3 linked regions of the Catellatospora sp. TT07R-123 genome follow. The protein of the gene in region 3 interacts with the protein of the main gene of each other region in a pairwise test. Links are inferred from orthologs where the notes say so. Each region holds a gene or a part of one and is shown on either strand. Other genes may lie near its edges.

Region 1 (4,338 bases), 1.8 Mb from region 3 along the record:
CGCGACCCCGACGAGGCTCACCGCGTACTCGCTGATCTCCACGGAGCCGCGCCCGGCGGACAGGGTGAGGCCGCCCGCCGCGCTCGCCGCCGCCGGGGCGAGCCCGCCCAGCAGCAGGGCGCCCAGGAGCACGCCGATCGTTCGCAGTCGCATGGTGGTGCCTTCCTTCGAGTGTCGCCTGCGGGATCGTAGTGACTGCGTGAGCTGATGGTCAGCCCCGCGGGGTACGGTGGCGGGCGACGTTCGGATGAAAACCGGCGTGCGCGGATCTGACGCATGCGGTGCCCCTGAACTGCGCGAAGACATGGAGGAGCCGTGGCGCTGGCGCTGTACCGCAAGTACCGCCCCCGCACCTTCGCCGAGGTGATCGGGCAGGATCACGTCACCGAGCCCCTGATCCAGGCGCTGAAGAGCGGGCGGCTCAACCACGCCTACCTGTTCTCCGGGCCGCGCGGCTGCGGCAAGACCTCCAGCGCGCGCATCCTGGCCCGCTCGCTGAACTGCGCCAAGGGCCCGACCCCGGAGCCGTGCGGCGAGTGCGACTCGTGCCGCGCGCTGGCACCCGACGGCCCCGGCTCGATCGACGTCATCGAGATCGACGCGGCCAGCCACGGCGGCGTCGACGACGCCCGTGAGCTGCGTGAGCGCGCGTTCTTCGCGCCCGCGGTGAGCCGCTACAAGATCTACATCATCGACGAGGCGCACATGGTCTCGTCGGCGGGCTTCAACGCGCTCCTGAAGCTCGTCGAGGAGCCCCCGGAGTACGTCAAGTTCATCTTCGCCACCACCGAGCCGGAGAAGGTGCTGGGCACCATCCGGTCCCGGACCCACCACTACCCGTTCCGGCTCTTCCCGCCCGGCGTGCTCCGGCCGTACCTGGAGCAGCTGTGCGCGTCCGAGGGCGTCACGGTGGAGCCGCAGGTGCTGCCGCTGGTGGTGCGCGCGGGCGGCGGCTCGGCCCGCGACACGCTGTCGGTGCTCGACCAGCTCATCGCCGGTTCCGGGCCCGAAGGCGTCACGTACGCCCGCGCGGTGTCCCTGCTCGGGGTCACCGACGCCGCCCTGATCGACGAGATGGTCGACGCCCTGATCGCCGGGGACGGCTCGGCCGCGTTCGCCACCATCGACCGGGTCTCCGAGGCGGGGCACGACTCCCGCCGCTTCGCCGGCGACCTGCTGGAGCGGCTGCGCGACCTGATCATCCTGCGGCAGGTGCCGGAGGCGGCGGCCAACGGGCTGGTGGACGTGCCCGAGGAGCAGCTGACCCGGATGCGCGCCCAGGCCGGGCAGCTCGGCCCGGCGACGCTGTCGCGCTGCGCCGACATCGTGGCCAACGGCCTGGTCGAGATGCGGGGCGCGACCTCGCCGCGGCTGCTGCTGGAGCTGATCGCCGCGCGCATGCTGCTGCCCGCCGTGGACGACTCCGCGTCCGCGCTGCTCCAGCGCCTGGAGCGGCTGGAGTCGGGCGCCGTGGCCCCGCGCCCGGCCGACCACGCCCGTGCCGAGCCGTCGGCCCGCGCCGAAGCACCTCGCGCCGAGACCCCGACCCGGCCCGAACCCGGCCGTGACGCTGCGCCCGCCCAGCCGCCGGCCCCGCCGGCCCCGCAGGCCCCGCAGGCCGCGGCCCGGCCCACTCCGGCGGCGGCCCCGGTCAGTGCGGCGCCGGTCAATGCGGCGCCCGCGCCGGTGAGCTCCGTGCCCGTGAGCGCCGTTCCCGTCAGTGCTCCCGCGGGGGCCGCGGCGGCCGGTGGCGCGGGCAGCGCCGCCGACGTGCGCCGCTCGTGGGACGAGATCGTGCGCACGATCGGTCGGACGAGCAAGAAGGCCGCCGCGTTCGCCCGGGAGGCGGTCGTCCGCGACCTCGACGGGCACACGCTGGTCCTCCTGTTCAAGCACAAGATCCACGCGTCCGGGGTGGAGAACGACCCCGCGCCGCTGCTGGAGGCGGTGCACCAGGTGCTCGGCGGCACGTGGCAGCTGCGCTGCGAGGTCGGCGGCGACCAGCGTGGCGCCGCGCCCGCGCGTACGGTCGGCGCCGCCCCCTCGGTGGCCGCGCCGCGACCCGCCGCTCCCGCCCCGCCCGGTGGTGACACCGACTGGCCCGCCACGGCACCGGTCGGCGGGGTGGCACCCGGCGCCGCGCCGGTCAGTGCCCCGGCCGCACCGAGCCGCCCGACCGCCGCGCCGAGCGGACCCGCCGCGCGCCGCGGCCCTGCCACGTCCGGCGGTGCGACCGGCGGCGCGGGGCGGCCGAGCCGGCCCCAGACCGCGGCCGGGCGCCGGGCACACGCCGACGACGGCCCCCCGCTGGACGAGCCGCCCTATGACCCCGAGTTCGACGGCCCGCCGCCGGGCGGGGTGCGCGCGTACGAGGGATTCGATCCCGGCGACGAGCCCACCGACGAGGTGATGGACGCCGCCACCGCGCGCCAGTCCACCGAGCAGGCCGCCGTCGACTCCCTCCGCCACTCCTTCAACCTGGAGAAACTCGACTGACCCGCCTGCCACCCTGCCGCCGACCGCGCGTCGGCGGCCGGGTCAGGCTGGGTCAGGCGGGTCAGGCGGGTCCGGCTGGGTCAGGCGGGGTCAGGCTGGGTTGATCGGTGCTTCCGGTCAGAACCTCGCCTCAGCCAGCATCTCCTGACCGAAGACAGCGATCACCGCGCGCCGCGCCGCCGCCACCCGCCGCGCCACCGCCACGGGCCGTGCCGCCGCAAGTTGTACCAACGCAGAGGGCGAGGGCACCCACGTGCCCTCGCCCTCTCGCAGCTGATGCCGTCAGCGCTTCTCGCCGACCGCCATCGGGAAGTGGCAGGCGGCCAGGTGGCCGTCGACGTCGCCGTCCTGGCGGACCAGCGGCGGCGGGGTGGTCGCGCAGATGTCCTGCGCCTTCCAGCAGCGGGTGCGGAAGCGGCAGCCCGACGGCGGGTTGATCGGGCTGGGCACGTCCCCGGTGAGCAGGATGCGTTCGCGCTGGTCACCCGCGCGCCGCTTCGGGTCCGGCACCGGCACCGCCGACAGCAGCGCCGACGTGTACGGGTGGCGCGGCTTGAGGTACAGCGAGTCCCGGTCGCCGATCTCGACGATCTTGCCGAGGTACATGACCGCGACCCGGTCGGAGATGTGGCGCACCACCGACAGGTCGTGCGCGATCACCACGTAGGTCAGGCCGAGCTCCTGCTGGAGGTCTTCCAGCAGGTTGACCACCTGGGCCTGGATGGACACGTCCAGGGCCGACACCGGCTCGTCCGCGATGATCATCTTGGGCTTCAGCGCCAGCGTACGGGCGATGCCGATGCGCTGGCGCTGGCCGCCCGAGAACTCGTGCGGATACCGGTTGTAGTGCTCGGGGTTGAGGCCGACCAGCTCCAGCAGGTCCTGCACGGACTTCTTGATGCCCTGCGGGGTCTTCACCCCCTGGATCCGGAACGGCGCACCGACGATCGCACCGACGGTGTGCCGCGGGTTCAGCGACGAGTACGGGTCCTGGAAGATCATCTGGAGGTCGCGCCGCATCGGGCGCAGCCTGCCCTGAGACAGGTGCGTGATGTCCTTGCCCTGGAAGCTGATGCTGCCTGCGGTGGGCTCGATCAGCCGGGTGAGCAGCCGGCCGGTGGTGGTCTTGCCGCAGCCCGACTCGCCCACCAGGCCGAGGGTCTCGCCCGGTCGCACGTCGAAGTCCAGCCCGTCCACCGCCTGCACCGCGCCCACCTTGCGCTTGAGCAGGCCCTTGGTGATCGGGAAGTGCTTCTGCAGACCCCGCACGGACAGCAGCGGCTCGGTGCTCAACGGAGTGCTCACGCAGCTCCCTCCAGGTTCGGCTTGATCTCTTGCTGCCAGATCTGGCGGCGCTGCGGCGCGGGCAGGTGGCACCGCACCGAGTGGCTGCCGCTGTCGAGCGACAGCAGCTCCGGGACCTCGTTCCGGCTGGCCCCGCCCGTGCGGTCGGCGAAGGCGCACCGCGGGTGGAAGGAGCAGCCCGAGGGCACGTTGATCAGCGACGGCGGGGTGCCCTTGATGGGCAGCAGCCGGTCGGTCACCGGGCGGTCCAGGCGGGGCATCGACCCGAGCAGGCCCCAGGTGTAGGGGTGCTCCGGCCGCTCGAAGATGTCCTCGGCGGTGCCGTACTCGATGCACTTGCCGCCGTACATGACCAGGACGTCGTCGGCCAGTTCGGCGGTGACCCCGAGGTCGTGCGTGATGATGACCAGCGCCGAATTGAACTCCTGCTGGAGGTCGCGCATCAGGTCCAGGATCTGCGCCTGCACCGTCACGTCCAGGGCGGTGGTCGGCTCATCGGCGATCAGCAGCTCGGGGTCGCAGGACAGCGCCATGGCG
Region 2 (4,272 bases), on a different replicon or contig from region 3:
CCAGACCAGCTTCAACCTGGCGCTGGGCTCGGCACTGGCCAGCATCGGCCTCACCATCCCGGTGCTCGCGCTCGCCTCCATCTGGCTGCAGAACACCCTCGTGCTCGGCCTGAGCCCGAAGGACATGGTCCTGCTGGCGCTCACCATCGTGGTCACCACCCTGACCGTCGCGCCGGGCCGCGCCACCCTGATGCAGGGCGCGGTGCACCTGACCCTGTTCGGCGTGTTCCTGTTCCTGTCCCTGGTCCCCTGACCGGTCGCCGGCCAACGGTCATCCACTGTTTCCTTGTACGTAAACCAGCAGCTCAGGGCATGGGAAGCCGCTGTCCGATCAAGGACAGACGCGGGCCGGTCGGATCGAGCGGTGTCACGCTCCCGGCGTGTTGAAGCGATCACTTCCGTGCGGCGTGCTCGCCGTGGTCCTGGTCCTCACCGCCGCGTGCGGCGGCTCCTCGGACGACGGCTCCGCCGCGGCGCCCGGACCCGCCGCCTCGTCCGGCCCGGCCGGGATGGCCGGCACGTTCGACAACGTGACCTACGGCCCGAACGCGGTGGTCGTCGACGCCGGCGCCGTGGCGTCCGGGCTGCGCGCCGAGGACGGCAAGGTGTTCCGGTTCGCCGCCGGGACCAAGGGCATCGACAAGCTCGCCCCCGGCAAGACCGTCCTGTTCGGCGGCAAGGCGGTCCGCAAGGTGGCCGCCGTGCGCACCGAGGGCGACCAGGTCGTGGTCGAGACGGCCGACACCACCCTCAACGAGCTCGTCGACACCGGCACCGTCGGCTGGACCGTCCCGGTGGCCTGGGCGGGCCTGTCGGAGAAGGACTACAAGGCGGTCCGGCTCAGCGACGGCACCACCACCCGCGTCGCCGACGTCTCGCTGGTCCGGCAGGCAGGCGACGGGCCCTCGGTCACCAACAAGTGGACGATCGGGGGCGTCGAGGTGACCCTGAAACTCACCCCGAAGGCGACCAGGCTCGACGTGGAACTGGAAGCCTCCCGGGCCAACGCCAAGGTCACCGCGTCGGGCTGGGTCAGCAACTTCACCAACGAGACCCGGATGGAGTTCGACCACGGCGCGGGCAGGTCCATCACCAGCAACATCCGCAAACTGTCGGCCGAGATGGAGGTGACCTGGGCGGCCGTCGGGCGCAGCGGCACCGGCCTGGACACCGACATCGCCCGGCTCAGCTTCCCCTTCGAGGCGCCGATCCCGTTCGTGGTGGGCGGCATCCCGTTCACGCTGAAGGTCAAGTCGGCGATCCGGATCGTGCCCGCGCTGCGCGAGAACTCCTCCAGCGGCGGCTCGTTCAAGGTGACCTACGACGCCGACCAGGGCTTCGCCAAGTCCGGCAGCCCGCTGCTGACCGGCACGTCGGACCTGCGCACCGCCGAGGCGGTGCTCGGCGCCAAGGAGACCGTGACCGCGGGCTACCTGCCGGTCGGGTTCGGCTGGGGCTGGGAGTTCCCGCGCCTGGAACTGGCCACGCTCGGCATCGGCACCTTCGCGTTCATCACCCTCGACACGTACGTGGCGGGGGAGTTCACCCCCGGCACGACGCTGACCGCCGACATCCCGCCCTGCCAGCGCGCGTCGGCGACGCTGCACGCCATCGCGGGATACAAGCTGGAGCTGCTCGGGTTCGCGACGCTCAAGGACCAGACCACGCTCTGGGAGAAGAAGATCGAGAAGTTCAAGGACGACGAGCCCTGCACGCTCACCGGCAAGTGAACGTCGCGGGCCGGACCCCGCCCGGGGTCCGGCCCGCGCTCACGGCCGCGCGTGCCACCGGTCGGCGGTGATGCGCCACAGCACGTGGCGGCGCAGCGGGCTGCCCTCGGGCACGCTCGGGTGGTCGAAGTCCTCGGCCGGGTCGTGGGTCAGCCCCAGCCGCGCCATGACCGCCTGCGAGCGCAGGTTGGTCGTGCTGGTGAACGACACGACCTCGGCGAGCCCCAGGTCGTCGAAGGCGAACCCGAGCACGCGGCGGGCGGCCTCGGTCGCGTACCCGTGACCCCAGTACGGCCGCGCCAGCCGCCACCCGATCTCCACCGCCGGGAGGAAGGGCGCCTCGAAACGCGGCACGGACAGGCCCGTGAACCCGATGAACCGCCCGGTGTCGGCGACCTCCACCGCCCACAGCCCGAAACCGCGCTCCTCGAACCCGGCCTCGATCCGCTCGACCAGCGCATCACTGTCGGCCGGGCTCATCGTCGCCGGGAAATGCGCCATGACCTCCGGGTCGGCGTTCAGGGCGGCGAACGGCGCCAGGTCGGCCGCCTGCCAGCGGCGTAGCAGCAGGCGGTCGGTCGTCAGCAGCGGCGAGCGGTCCATCGGTCGATCCTAGGCCTTGCGCAGCCGGGCGATGGCCTCGTCGAGCACCTCGGGCCGCTTGCAGAACGCGAACCGCACCAGGTGCCGCCCGGCCGCCACGTCGTCGTAGAACACCTGCGACGGCACCGCGACCACGCCGTAGCGCTCCGGCATGGACAGGCAGAACTCCTCCCCGTCGGTGCCGCCCACCGAGCGGATGTCGGCGTTGACGAAGTAGGTGCCCTCCGAGCGCAGCACCGTGAACCCGGCCTCGGCCAGCCCCGCCCGCAACTGGTCGCGGCGGGCCTGCATCCCGGCGGTGAACCCGGTGAAGTAGTCGTCGCCCAGCCCCAGCGCCACCGCGACGGCGGGCTGGAACGGCCCCGCGTTGACGTAGGTCAGGAACTGCTTGACCCGCAGCACCGCCGACACCAGCGGCGCCGGGCCGCTGGCCCAGCCGACCTTCCAGCCCGTGCACGAGAACGTCTTGCCCGCCGACGAGATGCGCAGCGTCCGCTCCCGCATCCCCGGCAGCGTCGCCAGCGGCGTGTGCGGCCCGGCCGCGTCGTCGAACACCAGGTGCTCGTACACCTCGTCGGTCACGGCGTACACGTCGTGCTCGCGGCACAGGTCGGCCAGCAGCCGCAGCTCGTCGGCGTCGAACACCTTGCCGGTCGGGTTGTGCGGGGAGTTGAGCAGCAGCAGCCGGGTGCGCGGCCCGAACGCCGCCCGCAGCTCGTCGGGGTCGAAGTGGAACCGGCCGTCGGCCCCCGGCCGCAGCGTCACCGGGCGGCGCACCGCCTGAGCCAGGGCGATACTCGCCGCGTACGAGTCGTAGAACGGCTCGAAGCACACCACCTCGTCGCCCGGCTCGCACAGCCCGAGGATCGCCGCCGCGATCGCCTCGGTGGCACCCGCCGTGACGACGACCTCGCCGTCCGGGTCGTAGTCCAGCCCCCAGAACCGGCGCTGGTGCGCGCTGACCGCCTGGCGCAGCACGGGCTGGCCGGGGCCGGGCGGGTACTGGTTGAACCCGCCGCGCAGCGCCGCCTCGGCGGCGGCCAGCATCTCGGCGGGCCCGTCGGTGTCGGGGAAGCCCTGGCCCAGGTTCACCGAACCGGTCCGCACCGCCAGCGCCGACATGGTGGCGAAGATGGTGGTGCCGAAGGGGCGCATCCGGGCGACCAGCGGGTCGCCGGCGGGGATCGTCATGTCACCATCTTCGCCGGTCCGCCCACCGCCGGGCCACCCGGGATCATGCGGTCGCGTCGTACGCCCACAGCTGCGGCACCGCCCGCACCAGCGCCGCGACCGTGACCACCGTCAGCGCCCCGCCGATCCCGACGGCCAGGCGCGCCCCGACGGCCGCCCCGCCGAGCCCGTGCACCAGATTGGCCAGCTGCGGCCCGCCCATCAGCACCACCGTCAGCGAACCCTGGATCCGGCCGCGCATCGCGTCGGGCGTGTACGCCTGCGAGATCGCGTTGCGGAACGTGCTCAGCGCGAAGTTGACCGCCCCGCCGCACAGCAGCGCCGCCAGCGCGAACGCCAGGCCCGGCGCGGCCGCGAGCGCGATCACGCAGCAGCCCCACGCCATCGCGGCCCCGGCCATGAGCGCCCCGTGGCGCCGCCTGCGGCTGTAGGAGCCCGACAGCAGCCCGGCTGCGAACACCCCGGCCGGGTACGCCGCGTACAGCAGCCCGAGCTGCCCGCCGCCGCCCGGCGGCCCGCCGAACGCGCGTTCGGCCAGTTCCGGGTAGAGCGCCGACGGCATCGCGAACACCATCGCGGCCAGGTCGACGGCGAGCACCGCGACCAGCACCCGCTGCCGGGCCAGGTAGCCGAACCCGTCGCCGAGGCGTCGCAGCACGCCGCGGCCGGTCGGTGCCGGCTCGGTCGGCGGCAGCGGCGGCAGCCCGGCCACCGCCCACAGCACCACGCCCAGTGCGAGCGTGTCCAG
Region 3 (6,975 bases):
GTCGCCAAGAGCGAGTCGGCCTACAGCGCCCTCAAGTGGGCGTTCAAGCACCGCGAGGTCGACAAGCGATACCACGCCGTGGTCCAGGGCCATCTGGATCCGCTGCGCGGCACGGTCGACGCCCCCATCGACCGCCACCCCACGCACGACTACAAGTTCGCGGTGATGTCGGGCGGCAAGCCCAGCATCACCCACTACGACACGCTGGAGGCCTTCCCCGCCGCCAGCCTCGTCGACATCAAGCTGGAGACCGGTCGCACCCACCAGATCCGGGTGCACTTCTCCGCGCTGCGCCACCCCTGTGTAGGTGACCTGACCTACGGCGCCGACCCGACCCTGTCCGCCCGGCTGGGCCTGTCCCGGCAGTGGCTGCACGCCCGGGAGCTCAGTTTCGTCCACCCGGGCAGCGGGGAAGAGGTCCGCTTCGTCAGCGAGTACCCGCCAGATCTCGCGCACGCGCTGTCGCTGCTGCGCGACGCCGGTTAGGGCACGGAAGGGCACCGGCGGTGCCCTTCCGTGCTTCAGCTTTGGAGAGGACCTCAGTGCAGAGGTTGTTGCGGCATCTCGACCAGGTGGTCGTGCCGAGGCTGGCGCGCGGGTTCGCGCGGGCGGCCGGGGGCGGGCTACGGCTGCGGCTGCTGACCGGCATCGCGGTGGTCGGCGTCATCGGTGCGCTGCTGGGCGCGGTGTGGGCGACCCGCCGCCCGGTCGCGCCGTCCGCCGACAGCGCCGCCATGGAGACGGTGCGGGTCGGCGTCGTGCAGGGCCAGAGCGTGCCGCTGTACGCCCGCCAGGCCCGCTCCGAGCTCACCGGCCTGCTCAAGCGCCCGACCGCGTCGCCGGTCGAGACGTACGCCCTGGTCAGCCTGCGCGCCTACCTGGCGCCGGAGCGGCTGACCCCGGTGCTCGGCGGCGTCTCCGTGGTGGAGGTCTACGCCCGGGTGCCGCTGAGCGGCGCGGTGACCCAGTCGGTGCGCATCCCGGCGTTCACGATCCCCGCCGACGTGGTGGCGGGCATGGCGCAGGTGGCGCGCAAGCGCGCGGGCGACGCCGACGACCTGCGCCGGGTCGCCGCGAAGTTGCAGACCACCGACGCGACCGAGGTCGACCTGCGCCAGGGCTACCTGGGCGACTCCACGGTCGCCGCCGCCGAGGCGGAGGCGTACCGGGCCGGGTGCGCCTGCGTGTACGCCGCCGTGGTCCGGGCGACCCCGGCCGCGCTGGACCAGATCGCCGCCCGCCCGGAGGTGCGCGCCGTCGACCCCGCTCCCGAGGTGCGCCGCCTCGACCGGGCGGTGTTCCTGCCGCCGCTGCCCGAGCAGCTGGGCCAGGCCCCGGCCGGCGCCACCGCCACCGCCACCGCCACACCGCCGGCGAGCCCGTCGGCCGAGCCGACCGGCTCCGCCGGGCCGCCGCCGTCACCCGAACCGACGACCACGCCGTCGGACGGGCCCGAGACTCCGGCCGAGTCGCCGAGCGCCATATCCGCCAGCCAGGCACCCTAGTTACACCTGGGTAGGCGCAAAACAGGGCTGGAGGAGTGGGGGCCCGAGCACATAGGGTGGTCAAGCCGGTGCCGGGTGCGTAGCCTGGGCCGCGTTTGATCAGTCCGGGCAGGGTCGGGAGGGCGCACCGTGGAGCGCAGCGGGCAGCGTGGGCCGGACGACCCCACCGCCTGGGGCCAGCCGGGCAACCTGCCGGCGCCGGACACCTCGCGCTGGCGGGTGCTGCTGGACCGCGCCAAGCCGCGCCCCGGTGACCTGAGGCCGTCGCCCGGTCCGGGCGCCGGCGCGCCGTCGGCGGGCGGGGGCGGCCCCACCGGCCGGGTCGAGTGGCGGGCCGCCGCGCCCTCCGAGATCGACCAGGCCGTCAACCTGCTGCGGGGCCAGCTCGACCGGCCCAAGGTGCTCGCCTTCGCCAACCCCAAGGGCGGCGTGCACAAGACCACCGCCACCGTGCTGGCCGCCGCCACCATCGGCAGCGTGCGCGGCCGGGGCGTGCTGGCCTGGGACGACAACGAGCTGCGCGGCACCCTGGGGCTGCGCGCGGGCAGCGCCCGGCACGCCCGCACCATCCGGCACCTGCTCGGCGACCTGATGGAGATCGAGAACTGCCCGCCGTACGAGCTGAAGGACCGGCTCGACGACTACCTGCGCCACGCCTCCGACGGGTCGTACGACGTGCTCGCCGGGGAGGAGAACCCGCGCTTCGCCCAGCGGCTGGACACGCACACCGTGCGCCGGGTGCTGGAGCTGCTCTGCCGCACCCACGAGGTGGTCTGCGTCGACACGGGCAACAACGTCGAGAGCGCCAACTGGCAGACCGTGCTCAACGCCTGCGACCAGCTCGTGATCACCACCGTGCCGCGCGAGGACGCCGCGTTCACCGCCGACTGGATGATCGACCTGCTGCACGAGGTGGGCCTGGGCAAGCTGGCCGAGAACGCGGTCACGCTGCTGTCGTGCGCGACGCCGGGCCAGTCGCCGATGCTGGAGGACCTGCGCAGGCACTTCGCCACCCGTACCCGCGCGGTCGTGGTGGTGCCCTTCGATCCCGCCCTGGAGACCGGCTCCTCGATCGAGTACGGCGCCCTCCAGCCCGCGACCAAGCGCGCCTGGCTGCACGCCGCCGCGGTGATGATGGAGCCGTTCGTCCGCTGACCCCGACCGGGTCGGCGGGCGCGTCGCCGACAGCCCGGCGAGGTAGGCTGGCGCGCGTGTCAGACTCCTTCGTTCACCTGCACGTGCACACCGAATACTCGATGCTCGACGGTGCGGCGAGACTAAAGGAGCTGTTCAAGGAGGCGACCCGGCTCGGGATGCCCGCCCTGGCGATGACCGACCACGGCAACATGTTCGGGGCGTACGACTTCTACAAGCAGGCGACCGCCGCCGGGATCAAGCCGATCATCGGCGTCGAGAGCTACGTGACCCCGAACACGGCCCGCCAGGAGCGCACCCGCGTCCGCTGGGCCGACGGCGGCGAGAACGACGTCTCCGGCGGTGGCGCGTACACCCACATGACGATGCTGGCGGCCGACGCCGACGGCCTGCGCAACCTGTTCCGGATGCAGTCGCGGGCGAGCCTGGAGGGCTACTTCTACAAGCCCCGCGCCGACCGCGAGCTGCTCAATCTGTACGGCAAGGGCGTGATCGGGACGACGGGCTGCCCGTCGGGGGAGATCCAGACGTGGCTGCGCATCGGCGACTTCGACAAGGCGGTCGCCTCGGCCGGTGAGTTCCAGGACATCTTCGGCAAGGAGAACTTCTACCTGGAGCTGATGGACCACGGCATCTCGATCGAGAAGGCCGCGCGCGAGGGCCTGGAGCGGCTGCGCAAGCACCTGAACCTCAAGCCGATCGTCACCAACGACCTGCACTACACGTACGCCGCCGACGCCGACGCGCACGAGGTGCTGCTGTGCGTGCAGTCGGGCTCGACGATGGCCGACCCCAAGCGGTTCAAGTTCGACGCCCGCGACTTCTACCTGAAGTCCGCCGAGGAGATGCGCGCCCAGTGGGACGCCATCATGCCCGGGGCCTGCGACAACACGCTGGAGATCGCCGAGCGGATCGGCGACTACAAGACCGTGTTCGCCCACCGCGACCTGATGCCGTCGTTCCCGGTGCCCGAGGGCCACACCGAGGAGTCGTGGCTGCGTGCCGAGGTGCACCGCGGCCTGCGCGACCGCTTCCCGAACGGGGTGCCGGAGGACCGGCTGCGCCAGGCCGACTACGAGCTCGACGTCATCTGCAAGATGGGCTTCCCGGGCTACTTCCTGGTCACCGCGGACCTGTGCGAGTACGCGCGCAAGGAGAAGATCCGGGTGGGTCCCGGCCGCGGTTCGGCGGCGGGCGCCCTGATCGCGTACGCGCTGCGCATCACCGAACTCGACCCGATGGCGCACGGCCTGCTGTTCGAGCGGTTCCTGAACCCCGACCGCGTCTCCATGCCCGACATCGACATGGACTTCGACGAGCGCCGGCGCGGTGACATGATCCGGTACGCGACCGAGCGCTGGGGCGAGGAGCGCGTCGCGCAGATCATCACGTACGGCACGATCAAGGCGAAGGCCGCGATCAAGGACGCGGCCCGGGTGCTCGGCTACCCGTTCGCGGTCGGCGACAAGATCACCAAGGCGATGCCCCCGGCCGTCATGGGCAAGGACATCCCGCTCACCGGCATCTTCGACAGCAGCCACCCCCGCTACCCGGAGGCGGTCGAGTTCCGGACGCTGTACGACACCGACCCCGACGCCAAGAAGGTCGTCGACACGGCCAAGGGCATCGAGGGCCTCAAGCGCCAGTGGGGCGTGCACGCGGCCGGCGTGATCCTGTCCGGCGAGCCGCTGATGGACGTGCTGCCGATCCAGAAGCGCGAGCAGGACGGCGCCATCATCACCCAGTGGGACATGGGTGCGTGCGAGTCCATCGGCCTGCTGAAGATGGACTTCCTGGGCCTGCGCAACCTCACCGTCATGGACGACTGCCTGGAGGGCATCCAGATCAACCGGGGCGAGACCCTGGTGCTGGAGGACCTGCCGCTGGAGAACCCGCCCACCTACGAGCTGCTGGCCCGCGGCGACACCCTGGGCGTGTTCCAGCTCGACGGCGGCCCGATGCGCGCGCTGCTGCGCTCGATGGTCCCCGACGGCTTCGAGGACATCTCCGCGGTGCTCGCGCTCTACCGGCCGGGTCCGATGGGCGCCAACGCCCACAACGACTACGCCGACCGCAAGAACAACCGCAAGCCGGTGGTGCCGATCCACCCGCAGCTGGCGGAACCCCTCAAGGACATCCTGGGCGACACGTACGGCCTGATCGTGTATCAGGAGCAGGTCATGGCGATCGCGCAGAAGCTGGCCGGGTACACCCTCGGCCAGGCCGACCTGCTGCGCCGCGCGATGGGCAAGAAGAAGAAGGAGATCCTCGACAAGGAGTACGTGCCGTTCTCGGGCGGCATGAAGGAAAAGGGCTACTCCGACGAGGCGATCAAGACGCTGTGGGACATCCTGGTCCCCTTCTCGGACTACGCGTTCAACAAGGCCCACACCGCCGGATACGGCCTGGTGTCGTACTGGACCGCCTACCTGAAGGCCAACTACCCGGCCGAGTACATGGCCGCGCTGCTCACCTCGGTCGGCGACGACAAGGACAAGTCCGCCGTCTACCTCGCCGAGTGCCGCCGCATGGGCATCAAGGTGCTGCCGCCGGACGTCAACGCGTCCACGGCCCGGTTCACCCCGGTCGGCGGCGACATCCGGTTCGGCCTGGCCGCGGTGCGCAACGTCGGCGGCAACGTGGTCGACGCGGTCGTGCGGGCCCGCAAGGAGCACGGCGCGTTCACCGACTTCTACGACTACCTGCGCAAGATCGACGCGGTGGCGTGCAACAAGCGCACCATCGAATCGCTGATCAAGGCCGGGGCGTTCGACTCGATGGGGCACACCCGCAAGGGCCTGCTGTCGGTGCACGCCGACGCCATCGACTCGTTCATGGGCGTGAAGAAGAACGAGGCCATCGGCCAGTACGACCTGTTCGGCGCAGCCTTCGCCGACACCGCCGGCGCGCCGACCATGGTCGTCACCCCGGCCATCCCGGCCGGCGAGTGGGACAAGACCGACCTGCTCGTCTTCGAACGCGAGATGCTCGGCCTGTACGTCTCCGACCACCCGCTGTTCGGGCTGGAGCACGTGCTCAGCAAGGCCGCCGACATGTCCGTCGCCGCGCTGAGCGAGGAGGGCTCGGTCTCCGACGGCCAGATCGTCACGCTGGCGGGCATCCTGTCCGGCGTCCAGCGCCGGATCACCAAGCAGGGCAAGGCCTGGGCCTCGGCCACCCTGGAGGACCTGGACGGCGCCGTCGAGGTGCTGTTCTTCCCCAACACGTACGACCTGGTCGGCCAGTACATCGCCGAGGACGCCATCGTCGTGGTCAAGGGCCGCGTCGACCGCCGCGACGACCAGGCCCGGATGATGGCGATGGACCTGTCCATCCCCGACATCTCGGCTCCCGACGACGCCAAGCCCGTCGTGCTCGCGCTGCCCGCCAACCGGTGCACCCCGCCGCTGGCCGAGCGGCTGCGCGAGGTCCTGTCCACCCACCCCGGGCCCGCCGAGGTGCACGTGAAGATCACCAACGGGCAGAAGTCCAGCACCTACCGGCTCGGCCCCATGCGTGTGGCGCCCGTCCCCGCCCTCATGGCCGACCTCAAGGCCCTCCTGGGCCCGACCGCCCTGGGCTGAGCCCACCCGTCGTCCGCGGTCGGCGCCACGGCCGACCGCGACTCGTCACTCTGCGATTCGCGGCGCGGCGCGGCGCGGGGTTCGCGGGGTTCGCGGCGTGGCGCGCGGTTCGCGGCGCGGTTCGGGGTTCGCGGCGCGGCGCGCGGTTCGGGGCGCGGTTCGGGGTTCGCGGTGAAGATCGCTGATTGAGGTCGGATAGTGTCGCTGAGCCGCAGATTCTGACCGCAGACGGCGATCACCAACCCATCGCGCGACCGCAGACGGCGATCATGAACCCATGGTGCGACCGCAGACGGCGATCATCAAGCCATGGGCGGCCGCCGGCGGCGATCATCCGAGTCGTACCCGGCGCCGGGCGGCCGGGTCGCGGCCTCAGACCGGGATGTCCGGGTGGCGGGTGCCGGCCTTGTCGACGTTTTCGCTGGTGGCGATGTCGGTGCCGGTGGTCTCGTTCGCGGCGGCGGTGATGTTGACGCCCATGCTCTGCATCGCCTCGCCGACCATGCGCCACATGGCCAGGATCGCCGGGCCGATCTGCTCGTAGTTCTGCTGGATCTGCTTGCCGGAGTCGTCGTTGCCCCAGGGGCGGGCGCCGCCGGCCGCCTCGATCCGCGCGCCGAGCCCGTCGCGCAGGCCGCTGACCTCCTGCCCGGCCAGGAACATGCGCCGTCCCGCGTCGCGGCCGGTGTCCGGGTCGAGGTGGGTGCCGTCGCCGGGCGGCCAGGACAGGT

The links.
Region 1: the proteins of dnaE (region 3) and Cs7R123_RS19085 interact in binary tests that used the Escherichia coli proteins (3 or more experiments, as listed by UniProt). The link is inferred for Catellatospora sp. TT07R-123 from one-to-one orthologs.
Region 2: the proteins of dnaE (region 3) and Cs7R123_RS20985 interact in binary tests that used the Escherichia coli proteins (3 or more experiments, as listed by UniProt). The link is inferred for Catellatospora sp. TT07R-123 from one-to-one orthologs.

The regions. Positions count from the first base shown.
Region 1 is NZ_BNEM01000001.1:4,412,303-4,416,640, forward strand. What follows is about bases 1-2,905. They hold Cs7R123_RS19085 (DNA polymerase III subunit gamma and tau), read left to right. Parts: upstream 1-315; coding sequence 316-2,496; downstream 2,497-2,905. Other genes in these bases: Cs7R123_RS19080 (DUF11 domain-containing protein), read right to left, coding at 1-153; Cs7R123_RS19090 (ABC transporter ATP-binding protein), read right to left, coding at 2,779-2,905. Also shown: more of Cs7R123_RS19090, read right to left, coding at 2,906-3,801; Cs7R123_RS19095 (ABC transporter ATP-binding protein), read right to left, coding at 3,798-4,338. UniProt on the Escherichia coli protein: Part of the beta sliding clamp loading complex, which hydrolyzes ATP to load the beta clamp onto primed DNA to form the DNA replication pre-initiation complex.
Region 2 is NZ_BNEM01000002.1:133,576-137,847, reverse strand. What follows is about bases 1,434-4,272. They hold Cs7R123_RS20985 (pyridoxal phosphate-dependent aminotransferase), read right to left. Parts: upstream 3,525-4,272; coding sequence 2,343-3,524; downstream 1,434-2,342. Other genes in these bases: Cs7R123_RS20980 (MFS transporter), read right to left, coding at 3,568-4,272; Cs7R123_RS20990 (GNAT family N-acetyltransferase), read right to left, coding at 1,770-2,333; Cs7R123_RS20995 (hypothetical protein), read left to right, coding at 1,434-1,730. In the rest of the region: Cs7R123_RS21000 (calcium:proton antiporter), read left to right, coding at 1-253; more of Cs7R123_RS20995, read left to right, coding at 381-1,433. UniProt on the Escherichia coli protein: Shows aminotransferase activity with methionine and histidine as substrates, and to a lesser extent also with phenylalanine.
Region 3 is NZ_BNEM01000001.1:2,634,397-2,641,371, reverse strand. The notes cover bases 2,336-6,444. They hold dnaE (DNA polymerase III subunit alpha), read left to right. Parts: upstream 2,336-2,716; coding sequence 2,717-6,244; downstream 6,245-6,444. Outside these bases: Cs7R123_RS11170 (RluA family pseudouridine synthase), read left to right, coding at 1-486; Cs7R123_RS11165 (hypothetical protein), read left to right, coding at 543-1,505; Cs7R123_RS11150 (hypothetical protein), read right to left, coding at 6,617-6,975. UniProt on the Escherichia coli protein: DNA polymerase III is a complex, multichain enzyme responsible for most of the replicative synthesis in bacteria. This DNA polymerase also exhibits 3' to 5' exonuclease activity. The alpha chain is the DNA polymerase catalytic subunit.